One region of the Marinoscillum sp. genome, then DNA from elsewhere that is predicted to be linked to it. Evidence: riboswitches for the same ligand, from Rfam matches in the RefSeq annotation. Region 1 holds a riboswitch; the other holds the start of a gene.
What was found. A riboswitch is a leader RNA that binds a small molecule or an ion and turns the genes downstream of it on or off. The one in region 1 is predicted to bind S-adenosylmethionine.
Positions count from the first base shown of each region.

Region 1 (7,565 bases):
ATTCTCATGCAAAAGCAACACAATCGAGGGCAGGATGGCGTTGGATTGGCCAATATCAAGCTCAACATGCCTCCGGGTACACGGTACATTAGCCGCTACCGGACTACCGCACAGCAACCAATAGAGGAGATTTTTGGGAAGGTCAGTAAGAAATACAATAAGGCTCAGAAAGAAGGCAAGGAAAACTTCTACAACGCGCAGTGGATGAAAGAAAACTATGCGTTCACTGGTGAGGTGTGGATGGGGCACCTCAGGTACGGTACGCATGGTAAAAACAATATTGAGAGCTGTCATCCTTTCCTGAGACAAAATAACTGGAGGAGTCGTAACCTGGTAATGGCCGGCAACTTCAACATGACCAATGTGGATGAGCTATTTGATAAGTTGGTAACATTGGGTCAGCATCCTAAGGAAAAAGTAGATACAGTGACCGTGATGGAAAAGATCGGTCACTTTTTGGATGAGGCCAATCAGGCAATTTTCGATCAGTATCGAGGGATGAAAACCAACCAGGAGATCACAGATATCATTGAGGATGAGATCGATCTCAGGCGGGTATTAGAAAAGTCCTGCCGGGATTTTGATGGTGGCTACACCATGACCGGAATGGTCGGGTACGGAGCTTCGTTCGTGGCCCGTGATCCTAATGGCATCCGTCCGGCGTACTTCTATGCAGATGATGATGTAGTGGTAGTGGCATCAGAAAAGCCTGCCATCAAGACGGCTTTTGATTGCAACTACGATGATATACAGGAAGTTAAGCCTGGTCATGCTCTAATTATCGATAAGGACGGCAGCTACAGAGAAGAACAATACATCCAGCCAAAAGAAAAGAAATCATGTTCGTTTGAGCGGATCTATTTTTCTAGAGGAACAGATCCGGATATCTACAACGAACGCCGAAAGCTCGGTGAGTTGCTGATACCAAATGTGCTAAAGGCTGTCAACTTTGACTTAAAAAACACGGTATTTAGCTACATCCCCAATACAGCAGAAACCTCGTTTCTTGGATTGCTCAGAGGGGTAGATAATTACCTCATCGATAAGCGGAAGGATATCATTCTGGACAATAAACCAAGTGTAGAGTCCATGGAGGAGCTCCTATCTTTTAGGCCTAGAGTGGAGAAGCTAGTGCTCAAAGACGCTAAACTCCGCACCTTCATTACTGACGATCAGCATCGCGATGATCTGGTGGCTCACGTTTATGACACCACGTTTGAAGTGATCAAAAAGAAAACTGATACTCTGGTAATCATTGATGATTCGATCGTGCGTGGAACTACCCTGGAGAAGAGTATTCTTACACTTCTGGATCGATTGGAGCCTAAGAAAATAGTCATCGTTTCTTCTGCACCACAGATTAGATTCCCGGATTGTTATGGAATAGACATGAGCAAAATGAAGGAGTTTGTAGCCTTCAGGGCTGTACTTGCTTTGCTCAAGGACCACAATAAGGAATATCTGCTGGATGAAGTATTTGAAAAGTGTCTGGCTGCTAGCGGCGATAAGAACCAGCCCAACTATGTGAAAGAGCTTTATGAGCCTTTCACGTATGAACAGGTGTCACAAAAGATCACGGAGATCGTACGGCCTAAAAACATGAAGGCTGAGCTGGAAGTAGTTTATCAGACTGTAGAGAATTTGCACAAAGCTTGTCCTAATCACCTGGGTGACTGGTACTTTACAGGTGATTATCCTACTCCTGGAGGAAATCGTGTGGTCAACAAGGCGTTTGTGAACTTCATGAAAGGAGTCACTGTCAGAGCATACTAGCCCAACATTCTCATAATTAACTGGTTGAAGGGGGTATGAGACAATATCAATACCCGATATTCAATTCGGTTGTTTTAGCGATTACGCTGGTGGTTAACTACTGGTCCAATACCGGCTTCTTTAATGACCGGACGATTGCCGATGTGAGTAGCAAGTACAATAATTTGCTTACTCCCGCTGGATATGCTTTTTCCATCTGGGGTATTATCTACCTCTCACTCATTGCTCTTGTTATCTATCAGTGGATAGTGGCTCGTAAACGTCCAGTGCCCGTGCAGAAAGTAGGGGCTTTACTCATAATCGCTAACTTCTTAAATAGCATATGGGTAGTTGTTTGGCTTTATGATTACCTGGCAGTCAGCGTGCTGGTGATGATAGGGCTGTTAGTGACCCTCACACGATTAAATACTCGACTAGCCCATTGGGATACACAAGTCAAATCCGACTTATTTTTAGTGCACTTTCCAATATCACTTTATCAGGGCTGGATTATTGTAGCGCTGGTGGCCAACTTCTCCGCTTTTTTTAAAAGCACCGGCTTTAATTTTCTGCTCACTCCAGAGCTATGGGCTATTTTGGTTTTGGTCATTGCTATGGCTGTGTACGTGTTCCAAACCAACCAACTCAATCAAGTGGTCTCTACATTGGTGGGCGTCTGGGGAATATCAGCTATTGGAGTAAAGCAACTGGGTGAGGCACAAGGGGTTTCTCTTACCGCCTTTATTGTTGCAGGTATTTTGCTTATCTACGTTTTAGTGACTCCACTTCGCAAATTACTCACCAATTAAATTGATTTTACCGGTACTTTAAGTCGTTTTTGCTAAGTGCATGACAATCAGTACGGTGTGACTGGATTGCAATATTACCTGTTTGTTAAATGGTAATATTAGAAGATTAATATATAACAATATAAAGAAATTGATGTTATCTTTATATTAGACGAAACACACCACAACTACTATGAACTACTCAAATCACTCGATGAAACAGCTATTATTTAGCTTTTTCATCCTTTGCTGTGTTAGTCTGTTTCCAGCGTATTCACACGGAGGGACAGACCCAGCTAAAGTCACACCAAAAACCAATAACATCAGCACCCGAATCATTCAATTCGAGGTGGACGCAAAAGCTCCCGATGCACCTACACAGGTAAAGGAGTTTATTGATGAACTAAAGGTACAGTTCGCCGATCAGCCACTGAATATTAAAATAGTCGGGCGTACATGTGACCTTGGACCCAAAGCTTACAATCACCAGCTCGCGACTCAGCGTGCCTACGAGGTTATGGAAATGATGATGAATAAGGGTTTGAATATTGATTATCTGGAAGTAGAGAGTCTTGGAGAGGAGCAGCCGCTCGTTCCTAATACCTCCGAGCAAAACAGAAGGAAGAATCGATCGGTGGCAATTCACGTACAGTCCGGGGCACTCACTGAATTTTTAGCCTCGCTTTAAGGATAAGCGATTTGCCTCTTATTATTTTGGTAATATTTGATTTTACTGCCTTTAATTTGGTTAAATCATAATTTTCAGAATTATTTTAGTTAAACATGGGTGATGGGTTTTGAAAGTTCAAAAATCCATCACACCTTTGTCTCATCAATTCAGAGTAATTGATTTATAAAGAAGCGTGGAGAGACAGGCTCTGAGAAGCGCTAGCAACCTAAAAGCAACATTCAAGGTGCTAAGTCCTGATTCGGGTGATATTGCCTGGAGAATATGAATTAATAAAGATGAAAAAACAAAACATTTTAAAGCTAGAAGACAAACACCACCTGATAGGTGCAGTATGTTGTTGTTGCTGTTGTAGATAAGTCTGACACTTTATCTATTTCATTTTTAAGCAATAAACAATTACTCAATGTCTACTAGACCAAATTTCCAAATTCTTATTACAACCATCTGCTGCGCATGCTGTATGTGCTGTGCATGTTGTATTTGTACCATTCAATCCCGGATACAGTTATAAGTAATAAAATATCAAAGAACTATAACAAACCCCGGGAGATTATTTCTGGGGTTTTTTTATGCCAAACCAACAACAATAATGAGCACTAAAACCATTTCTAAAGAAGCCAAATCAGACATTGAGGAGCTGAAGGATAAGATCCAAAGTTTTAAGCTGGGACAAATTCCTGAAGAGCGCTTCAAAGCCTTTCGATTGGCTAGAGGAGTTTACGGTCAGCGTCAGCAGGGTGTACAAATGTTTCGCTTGAAACTGCCATTTGGAAAGATTACTGCAGACCAACTGGAAACAGTGGCCAACCTCTCGGAGCAGTACACCAATGGTAACCTGCACCTCACCACCAGGCAAAACATACAGCTACACTATGTGAAACTAGATGACTCACCGGCCATATGGGAGGCGTTAGAGACGGTAGGGGTCACCTCTAAGGAGGCTTGTGGCAATACCGTGAGAAACGTAACTGCCTCGCCATTTGCAGGAATAGATCCTGAGGAGCCTTTTGATGTTTCGCCTTATGCTCAGGGTGTATTTGAATACTTTTTAAGAAATCCGGTTTGCCAGGAGATGGGTCGCAAGATCAAAATTGCATTCTCATCATCTCCAAGTGATTCGGCATTTACTTACATTCATGATTTTGGGTTTATTCCTAAGATCAAGGATGGAGCATTTGGGTTTGAAGTTATCGTTGGAGGAGGCTTGGGTGCTCAAGCTTTCATGGGTCAATTAGCCTATGAATTCCTGCCACAGGATGAGTTGATTCCGTTCATTGAAGCTGGTCTCCGGGTGTTTGATCGCTATGGTGAAAGAGAGCGCAGACACAAAGCTCGACTAAAGTTCTTGATTGATCCCAAAAAAGGTATTGGTTTGGATGGGTTCATGAAGCTGATCGAAGAGGAGCGCAAGTCCCTGCCATATCATACCTATAAAATCAACACGAAGAAAGTAATCACCCGGGTGCCGGAGGACAATTCTATTCTTACGGTAGAAGACATAGCTACTGATGAGAACTATGATACCTGGTTTAAAACCAACGTATTTGAACAAAAACAAGAAGGGTTTTTTGCTGTGAAGGTGCGCATTCCTCTTGGAGACATCAAGTCACCAGAGGCTAGAAAACTGGCAGACCTTGTCCGCTCGTATGCAGCTGATGACATCCGGTTTACTTTGAATCAGGGGCTGTTGCTGAAGTATGTGCGTCTGGAAAATATCCCGGCGATTTACGCAGGATTGAAGGAATTAGGCTTTGCTGCAGCTGGATTTGATACGCTGGCTGATGTAACTGCTTGCCCAGGTACTGATACCTGTAATTTGGGTGTGACGAATAGTACGGCTCTTGCATTGGAGTTGGAAAACCTGGTTCGTGATGAGTTTCCGCATTTGATTGATGAGGAATTGATTAAGATCAAAATCAGTGGTTGCATGAACTCCTGTGGGCAGCATATGGTGGCCAATATCGGTTTTCATGGTTCCAGTATCAAAAATGGAGACAAAGTAGCTCCGGCTATGCAAGTGGTGCTTGGCGGTGGTGTAGACCCGGACGGGCAAGGCAATATTGCAGAGAAGGTGATCAAAATCCCGACCAAACGGATTCCAGAAACGGTGCGAGAGATCCTGAATAACTATGAAGAAAACAGCTTTGATGGGGAGTACTTCAATGCCTACTTCAGACGTCAGGGCAAGCGATACTTCTATGATGTGCTCAAGCATCTTGGAGATGTGAAAACCCTCGCAGATAAAGACTATCAGGATTGGGGAAAGGTAGATGATTTTGTGCCGGAAATCGGCGTTGGTGAGTGTGCAGGAGTGATGCTGGATCTGGTAGGGACCATCATCAACGATGCTAATGATCGACTGACCAGTGGACAAAAAGCTCTGGAAGAGCAAAAATGGGCCAATGCCATCTACTATGCCTACAATACGTTAGTGATTGGTGCCAAGGCGATCTTGCTACACAAAGACATTCAGTGCAATACCCATGCAGGTATTATCGAGGATTTTCAAAATGAAGTGATCAACAAAGGAGAATTGTCAGCGATTGGTGATTTTGCCGAACTAGTCCTTCAGATTAACAAATATGAACCGACAGAAGATTTTGCCAAGTCCTACTTGGGTCAGGCAGAGGCCTTCTTTGCGGCTATCAACTCCCTACGAAATGGTGAGGCAGATAAATTAGTGATCAACGAATTTTACAAAGCTTAAGGATGTCTGGTTTTTCAAAAGTTACATTAGTTGGTGCAGGCCCTGGGGATCCAGAGCTAATCACGCTCAAGGGAGTAAAGGCACTTGAAAGTGCAGATGTGGTGCTCTACGATGCACTGGTGGATCCAGAGTTGTTGAAATATGCTCCAGAAGCGCTGCACATCCCGGTAGGCAAGCGTGCCGGCAAGTCATCCGTATCGCAAGACACTATCAATCACTTGATCGTGCAGTATGCTAAGGAAATGGGACACGTGGTTCGGTTGAAAGGTGGAGATTCTTTTGTATTTGGTCGGGGTTTTGAAGAGAAGACCTATGCGGAGAAGCACGGACTACAGGTAGATGTGGTACTGGGGATCAGCAGTATCATGCTGCCGGGCTATTTTGGAGTTCCATTGACGTGTCGGGGGATCAATCAGAGTTTTAGCGTGGTGACAGCTACTACCAAAGAAGGTAGCTTGAGTGAAGAGGTCTTGAATGCCGCTGCCTGGTCACCTACTACGCTTTATTTCATGGGTTTGGGTAAGCTTGAACTTATTGCAGATGCTTATACAGCCAATGGACGCGGTGACTTACCTGTAGCTATCATTAGTAAGGGCTCTCATGCTGACGGTGATGTGATCAAAGGAAAAGTCTCAGACATAGTGGCAATAGCTAAAGAAAAGAAACCTGCTGCTCCAGCGCTCTTGGTATTTGGTGAAGGTGCAGCATTAGCCACCAACGAACAGCAGCTCAACCAGTGGTGGGAAGCTGCCAAAACAGAAGTTGCTTGAATATGATACAATCAGACGGTAATGTACTTTTCCCTGTTTTCATCAAACTACACCAGGTACAAACGCTGGTGGTGGGAGGAGGTAACGTGGGCTTGGAAAAAGTGGAAGCATTGCTGAAAAATGATCCCAATGCCAGGATTACTGTGATTGCTCCAGAGATCAAGTCCGAATTGGTGGATTTATCCAATCAGGCTGAAAATATTCAATTGATTAATCGCAAGGTGCGGGGTAGAGACCTTAGAACAGCTGATATCTTGATACTGGCTACTGATAATTATGCTTTGCATGTTCGCTTGAAAAAGAAGGCAGAAAAACTAAGGCTGCTCACCAACGTGGCGGATACTCCGGATCTTTGCGATTTTTATTTAGGATCTACCGTCAAAAAAGGTGATTTAAAAATTGGTATTAGCACCAATGGTAAGTCGCCCACTTTTGCCAAGCGGTTCCGACAAATACTCGAAGAAGTATTGCCTGAGAATACCCAGGAGCTCCTGGATCAGCTCAAATCCATCAGAGATCGCTTGAAAGGAGACTTTGAATCCAAGGTGCAAAAGCTCAATGAAATCACTTCCGTACTTGTAGAAAAGAATGAGGATAATGAAACCACAGTTAAGTGAACTAAACGATAAGTACGAAAACCTCACTTATCTGGACCGTCTCAAAGCACTTTTCGAAGAGTTTGATCCGGAGAAGATTCTCGTCACCACATCTTTTGGTGGCAGCTCGGTCGTACTGTTGCACCTGATCAACAAGGTAGCACCCAGACACCCTATCCATTTGATAGACACTGGGTATTTGTTCAAAGAAACGCATCGCTACAAAGAACAACTCATTAGCCAATTCGACCTAAACATTGT
Region 1 is NZ_CBDDJZ010000001.1:1,499,092-1,506,656, reverse strand. Features, by position in the region: gene ACO067_RS06510 (amidophosphoribosyltransferase) at 1-1,773, shown strand, start outside; gene ACO067_RS06505 (tryptophan-rich sensory protein) at 1,809-2,561, shown strand; gene ACO067_RS06500 (OmpA family protein) at 2,755-3,228, shown strand; SAM riboswitch class I at 3,389-3,499, shown strand; gene ACO067_RS06495 (nitrite reductase) at 3,821-5,938, shown strand; gene cobA (uroporphyrinogen-III C-methyltransferase) at 5,941-6,708, shown strand; gene ACO067_RS06485 (precorrin-2 dehydrogenase/sirohydrochlorin ferrochelatase family protein) at 6,711-7,325, shown strand; gene ACO067_RS06480 (phosphoadenylyl-sulfate reductase) at 7,306-7,565, shown strand, end outside.

Region 2 (7,565 bases), 2.0 Mb from region 1:
ATACCTGAAGCCTGAAAGGACCAGTGAGAGGTCATTTAAAACGGCAGCTCCGGTGGGAAGACTTCCTGCTCCTTTGCCAGTATAGACTTGTTTGCCAGACAGATTGCCATCGATTACAATCGCGTTGTTTTCATGCTCAATCCCGAACAGTTCGTCATCCTGAGAAATGAGTTCCGGTTGGACTTTCACTGAGAGTTTACCATTTTTCCTTTTTGCTGTGGCTATGGATTTGATCTTCAATCCCTGAGCTTTTGCCAGATCATAGAAGTGATCTTCCATGTTGGTGATGCTTTCTACCCTCAGCTGATCCAGGTTACCAATCGTTTCACCAAATGCATGGTAGGAGAGAATAATTATTTTGTATAGGGCATCTCTACCCGAAATATCCTGCTCTGGATCTGATTCTGCAAATCCCTTTTCTTGAGCCAAAATTAGCGCCTCATCCAGCGAAAGCCCATTCTTCTGCATTTGGGTGAGGATGTAGTTGGTGGAGCCATTCAGAATAGCACGAATTTCGTGGATTTCCTGCTGTTTGAAGAATTGTTCCAGGTTTTGCAGTATGGGGATAGATCCACCCACTGACGCCTCATAGATAAACGGAGCACTATAGGTCTGATGCCAGTGCGACACTTCACTGATGTTTTCAGCGATCATTTTTTTATTAGCAGAAATGGTTGCTTTGCCATTGGTAAGTGCCTGTTTCACCACTTCGTATGAAATTTCCGTATCGTCTGTTAACTCTACGATAATATCAATGTCTGGATCGTTGAGTAAAACAGTGGGGTCTGAGGTGAAAAAGCTTTGATCCAGGTCGCGAGGTTTTGCTGCGTCTTTGATGCAGATCTTCTTGATAGACGCATCGAGTTGGCTGGATTGCAGCGCCTGGTAAAAACCTCTGGCTACCTCGCCAAAACCGAAAAGTCCGATAGATTTACTCATGATTGATAAATGTTTTTAGTAGTTGGGTAATGGTATTGGCCTCTGTTAAAAATCCGTCATGTCCGTATTTGGAAGAGATGACTATTACTTGAGAATTGGGGATGTTTTTTGCGATGAACTCCTGCTCGTGAGGGGGAAATAGCATGTCACTATCAATACCGATGACCAGAGTATTTGATTTGATTCGCTTTAATGCAGCTTCTGCCGATCCAAAGTGTCGCCCTACATGGTGGCTATCCATTGCTTTGGACAGGTAATAGTAGCTCTGCACCGAGAATCGTTTTCTTAGTTTTTCGCCTTGATAGCGCTGATAAGAAGATGCTGCAAAGTCATCCCACCGATGATCTACATCCTTTTGAGTGGACTGGTAGGTATCATAGTGTCTGTAAGAAAGCATCGCTATTGCTCTAGCAGCTTCTAACCCTTTAGCAGAATCGATGTTTTCCAGAGCCATTCGCTGGGCTTCATTAAAAGCTATTCCCCAGGGAGAGTGAAAAGCATTGGTAGCCAGGGGCACGATGTTTTCAAATAGTTCAGGCTCCTGTACAGCCCATTCCAGTAGTTGCTGACCGCCCATAGAACCACCAATACCCAGATAGATTTTGTCCAATCCTAAATGTGCCTTGAGGATTTTGTGAGCCTTCACCATGTCGTTGATAGTCACCAATGGAAAGTTCATGTTTTTGGGTCCGGTAGACCCATAGCATGAGCCCAGCATGTTGGCACAAATGATAAAATGTTTCTGCGGATCAATCACCTGGCCAGCTCCTACCATTTCAGGCCACCACTCGTGTGGATTTCCATTAGCAGTAAGAGCGTGAAATACCCACACCACATTGCTTTTGTCAGCACTGAGTGTGCCCCAGGTAGAATAGGCGATCGTCACGTTCCGGAGTGTGTCACCACACTCCAGAACGATCGGATCTTTGGCTTTGAGGATTAATTCCTTTGGCGCTATGGCTGTTATCGTATTACTCATTTATTAAGCTCTGAGCGTATATTTTTTCAAATGCTTGTTGAAAATCAGCTTTTATGTCATCGATGTGCTCAATACCCAGGGATACCCGAAGTAGGTTAGGTAACACACCGGCATTTAGCTGTTCTTCGTTGGTCAACTGCTGATGCGTGGTAGCCGACGGCTGGATGATGAGCGTTTTGGCATCACCTACATTGGCCAGATGACTGACAAGTTTTAGGTTGTCTACCAGGCTGATGGCCTGTTCTTTTTCTCCTTTGATGGTAAAGCTCAAAACTCCACCAAACCCATTTTTTAGATATTTTTTAGCTAATTCGTGATAGCTGCTGCTTTCCAGTCCTGGATAATTTACGGACTCTACCAATGGATGGCTTTCCAGCCATTCGGCAAGTTCCAGTGCATTATCTACTGTGCGCTGTACACGAAGCGAAAGTGTTTCTAATCCTTGCAATAGTAAGAAACTATTGAACGGGCTTAAAGCTGGTCCAAAGTCACGAAGGCCTTCTACACGAGCTCTGATAGCAAAGGCAATATTTGGTAAGCCTAGTGGGTTTCCTTCACCAAACACATCCCAGAAGACCAGTCCATGGTATCCTTCCGACGGTTCAGTGAACTGAGGAAACTTGCCGTTGGTCCAATTGAACTTCCCACTATCGATGATCACTCCACCTACACTGGTTCCATGACCGCCAATCCACTTGGTTGCCGAAGCTGTCACTATAGCAGCACCATGTTCGATCGGTCGGAACAAATATCCGCCAGCCCCAAAGGTGTTGTCAACAACCAATGGAATTTCATGCTTGTCTGCAACCGCGGCAATCGCCTCAAAATCAGGGACATTGAAACCAGGATTCCCAAGTGTCTCTAAATAAATGGCTTTGGTCTTATCATCGATGAGCTTTTCGAAATCTTCAGCCTGATCGCTTTCTGTGAAACGTGCTTCTATTCCAAGTCTTTTGAAAGCTACCTTAAACTGATTGTAAGTGCCGCCATAGAGAAAGGATGAGGATATGAAGTTATCACCAGCCTGAAGGATGTTGTTGAGGGCAAGGAACTGGGCAGCCTGTCCTGATCCGGTTGCCACAGCCGCCACTCCACCTTCCAAGGCCGCTATGCGCTTTTCAAAAACATCCGTGGTTGGATTCATGATCCTTGTGTAGATGTTTCCAAACTCCTTGAGTGCAAAGAGATTGGCTCCATGTTCGGAGTTTTTGAAGCCGTAAGACGTGGTTTGATAGATAGGTACTGCGCGTGATCCAGTAGTAGGATCTACTTCTTGACCTGCATGTAATTGTAGTGTTTCGAATTTATAATCAGACATTGCTTTTGCTATTTAAGTGTAATAAGAAAGAATTGTATGTGTGCTTTTCTGACACTGAGACAGTCAAAATGACCAGGCCGGCAAGTTGAATAAGATGCTTATTTCAAACTCGCGTATTAGTGCATGCAGCACATACAGCAACGTCGTCTGCTGATATGATCAGAAATAATTGTGTGACTAGCTTCAATGCCTTGCAGAGAAGCGTTTGCTTTCGCGAACGAGATGCTGTTGAATTTCATAACTATCAATTTATCGTTCAGGGATTAGCACCTTCCCGTTTAGGGTGGGGGTTGCTAGCGCTTCTCAGAGCCTGTCTCTCAGCGCTTCTTTATAAATCGATCATTTGCCGATTTGAGGAGCAAACGTAATACGGAAAGTTTAGTTTGCAAAATCAATTTATCAAAAGCGGAAAAATCAACCTGTTAATTGATTAATTTGAACGAATATTCACCGCTGCATGAAAATCATATTTTTCAAGGGAAAATTCGAAAAGACCGTATTTATAGCATTGATGATTTCAGCTCTGGCGGCTTCTGGACAAATATCCGAACCCTCCAGGAAGGGGTATTCCAAAAGTGGTTTTTTGGAAATGATAATGGATAGTCTACAAGTCTCGGAGCGGGAAAGCGATACCGTCAATGTCATTCGTTTTGCGGCAGTGCTTACCACAAATTTGCATGGAACTAAAGCACGAGAGCAGGCGCAATTTTATGTGGATTTGGCTTATCGCTATGCTCAAGCATATTCAGGTAGGAATTTTGTTCCGGATATTTGCAATAGATATGGCATGCTCTATTTTGCCTTTGCCAAGCATTATAAGGATCGTGATTGGGATCTGGCATTAAGTAACCTAGATTCTTCAATGTACTGGCATGGGAGAGCAATTGTGGAGGGAAATCCAGTAACAAGAGGTTGGGGACATAGGGGGATTTTAAGTGGTTATCTACGAAAACGGGAGTTTGGACTTGGAGATTTCCAAGATCAAATTGAGAATCATTATCAACAAATAATGTCCTTGTTGGAACAGTTTGATGATCCACAACTGTTTGACCATGCTTCTGGATTATATACTAAGTTTTTACTAGATACTGATCGTTTAGCTGAGGCTAGAATACTGCTCGATGAGATAGCGAAAAATGCTGAACTGACAGAGTTGAGAAACGAGTTTTCTTACTACAAAAATCTTCATCATTTTATTGCCAAATCACATGGTCTGGATACTCTGATTGCACTTTCTGAACTTGGGATGAGTTTCTATGAAGCAAGGATTATTGCGGCTCATGAGGAGTCTTTTCATGAAATGGACCAAAAGTACAAAGTGAGCAAGACAAGTGAACAACTGGAAGTGACCAATGATTTGCTAAACGAATCAAACTTCAGAGTGTTGTTGCTAGCATTGATCCTTATTGTCTTTACAGGTGTTTTGATCATTCTATTGATACTCTACCGCAGGAATAAACGATTGTCTATTAGAAATTCACTTCTTCTAAGGGAACAAAATCATCGAGTAAAGAATAATCTCCAAATGATTTCGAGTCTACTGAGTTTACAATCCCAAAAGTTGCTGTCTACTGATGCGAAAGAGGCTCTTTCTGATAGTCAATCGCGGGTAAACTCTGTAGCCCTACTTCACAGGATGCTGTATGAGGGTGAGAATATTGGTAAGGTCAATCTAAAGGAATACCTTCAAAGTTTGATCGATGAGATTACTTATGCGGTCAATCGAGAGATTACTTACCAGATAAGAATTGACGATGTGGTCAATCTGCCAGTAGAAAAGGCTACCAGCCTTGGATTGATAGTTAATGAGCTCTTAACCAACAGCGTCAAGCATATTCCTGATGCCACGGCAATGGAAGTACACCTTAGCCTAAGCATGAAGAGAAACGTATTGATTCTGGAGTATGGAGATAACGGACCAGGTGTAAGTGCTGATGTTTGGGAGCGCTCAGCTTCGTTTGGAAATCAGCTTGTCCGCATTCAATCGAATCAGCTGCGGGGTACTTATAGCATAGAGAGTGATGCTGGCTTTCGCTATCGATTGAGTCTCCCAGCCTAGCAAGAAGGTACTGACTATTGACAAGAAATAATCGAGCTTTTGCAAGACCGATTGATTAAGTACTGATTGTGACGTAGTTTACAATACAAACTGCCACACCCATGCCTTATAGAATCTTAACCATCGAGGATGATTTACTGATAGCAGAGGATCTACGATTTAAGCTTGAGCAACTTGGATATGTAGTGGTAGGGAATGCTCGATCTGGCGAGGAAGCGATCAAGAAAACGAAAGACTTCACCCCAGAGATCATCATTGCAGATATACTCATAGAGGGAGATTTGGATGGTGTGGAAACAGTCACCAGAATTTACCAATTTCATCGGTGTCCGGTCATTTATCTTACGGCCAACTCTGAATCTGTGACGGTAAAAAAAGCCATGCAAACTCACCCAGCTGCTTTTTTAATCAAACCATTCAAGATCAGTGAGTTCACTATCAATATTGATTTGGCAATAGCTAATTTCAAGTCGAAAAATCAGCCTTACGAACCGTCCTCGGATGCGATATTCGTGCCTGATAATTTTTTATATCACAAAGTTTATAAGAAAGATATCATCTATGTGGAGGCTGATGGTGCTTACGTGAAAGTGATCACCGAGACCAAAAATTACCAATTGACCACTAATTTAAAGACCTTTATTGCTCAGTTTGACCATCCTAATTTTTACAGAGTCTCCAGGAAACATTTGATCAATACGAGCAAAGTGGACCGAATCAATGGAAATATGCTTTATTTGAAGGGTAAGGAAACCGAATTTCCAATCACCATTTCTAAACCACAAAGAGCCGAGATTCTCAGTAAGTTCGAGATTATAAGGACAAAGGGGTAAATTGATCCTACACAAGAGGAAGGTTTCGTTGTACAAGACCTTATCCATTCTTCGTATATTTTTTTTCTAGTCGAGCGATCCAGAAGATAATTTTCGCTAAAAAATGAAAATTTATTCAGGTAAACTACATGTGGTAGGTGCAGGAACAGTACGGCATAGCAAAATGGGTACGGCCACCACCACAAGGTCAGTCATCGAAATTGGGAATCACACCCTCCGCAACGTCAGGACAAGTAATTTCATTGAATCCTACTTGGACACGGGTAAAGAAATGGACCTTCTTATTGCCAGATTTTTATGGATGAAAGCCGTCTATGGAGTTAGGTCAGAAGGCCGATCGCATATGATCGGAGGCAGTCAATTGTATGGAGAGGCAGTTGTAGGGCTGTTTTTGGCGATTGTACTGGCTGCTATACTTTCATCCGAAGTGCCCACTGGAGGCTTTTTTCTAGGAGTGGTTCTGGTAGTTTGGGTAATCATACGCCGGATAAGAGCAATTAGACAATATCATCGATTTGAAAACAACTCTTGATACAATAGCACCGCCTGTATGAAAGTAGGTGCTCAGGCACCTACTTTAGTCTTTTCTCCAACAAAAACTTGCCGTTATACTCTTTCTCATCAAGAGATGAATAAACCGGAGTGGTTAGGTCACTTCGAGGGATATCAACCCTCGCCGGCAGTACACCGATTGCCGCCAGGGCACCTGACAGCAGTGGCTCATTGATATCACCCAATGGTCTCAAAACCAGGAATCTATCCTCGATCACCAGGTTTGGGTTAAATCCATTTGGATAATCCTCGCCATTGTTATTGACCAGTTTCACCACGATCGGCTGTATGGCCCAGTCGTTAGCATCATTGTCTTCATCATTGATGGTAATGGAACCTACGTCTTTGCCGACAGTCGTATCTCCCACTACATAGACATCCATGAACGGTTTCAGTGAGTTAATCGTGACTTCAGAGGCCGAGGCGCTTCTGTCAGAAGTCAGTACATAGACAGTACCGGACGTCAGCTGGGAACCAATATTCTCCGCCTTGTTTGAGAACTTGACATTCAGAAAATCTTCGCCCAGATCATCATCTTCCAGTATCAGATCTTCCACTTGTGGGTTATATGTCTTTTTAAATACCAGATCAGTACTGGAAACATTTTGTACCATTAGACTGGCCAGGTTTTTCATTGAAGTTTCACTGCCTCCGGAGTTGAAGCGAAGGTCCAGCACAAAATCCTGCACACCAGCCGCTTTGAATTCTCCGAATATGGCATCCATCTGAGCATCATAGCTGCCATCCTGACCAGGAGAGTAAAATGTATACACCAGGTACCCAATCTTCTTACCCTCAATTTCATACACTGTGTCCAGCAAAAATGGATTTTCCCTGAATACAATAGGAGTGAGGTTAAAGGTTCCCTGATCTTCAAACTCCTCC
Region 2 is NZ_CBDDJZ010000001.1:3,535,347-3,542,911, forward strand. Features, by position in the region: gene ACO067_RS15090 (homoserine dehydrogenase) at 1-939, opposite strand, end outside; gene ACO067_RS15095 (homoserine O-acetyltransferase family protein) at 932-1,918, opposite strand; gene ACO067_RS15100 (O-acetylhomoserine aminocarboxypropyltransferase/cysteine synthase family protein) at 1,911-3,236, opposite strand; SAM riboswitch class I at 3,469-3,573, opposite strand; gene ACO067_RS15105 (sensor histidine kinase) at 3,694-5,295, shown strand; gene ACO067_RS15110 (response regulator) at 5,397-6,128, shown strand; gene ACO067_RS15115 (hypothetical protein) at 6,232-6,660, shown strand; gene ACO067_RS15120 (S41 family peptidase) at 6,701-7,565, opposite strand, start outside.
Region 2: it holds a riboswitch for S-adenosylmethionine, as region 1 does, so the genes downstream of both, ACO067_RS15100 (O-acetylhomoserine aminocarboxypropyltransferase/cysteine synthase family protein) here and ACO067_RS06495 (nitrite reductase) in region 1, are expected to answer to the same signal.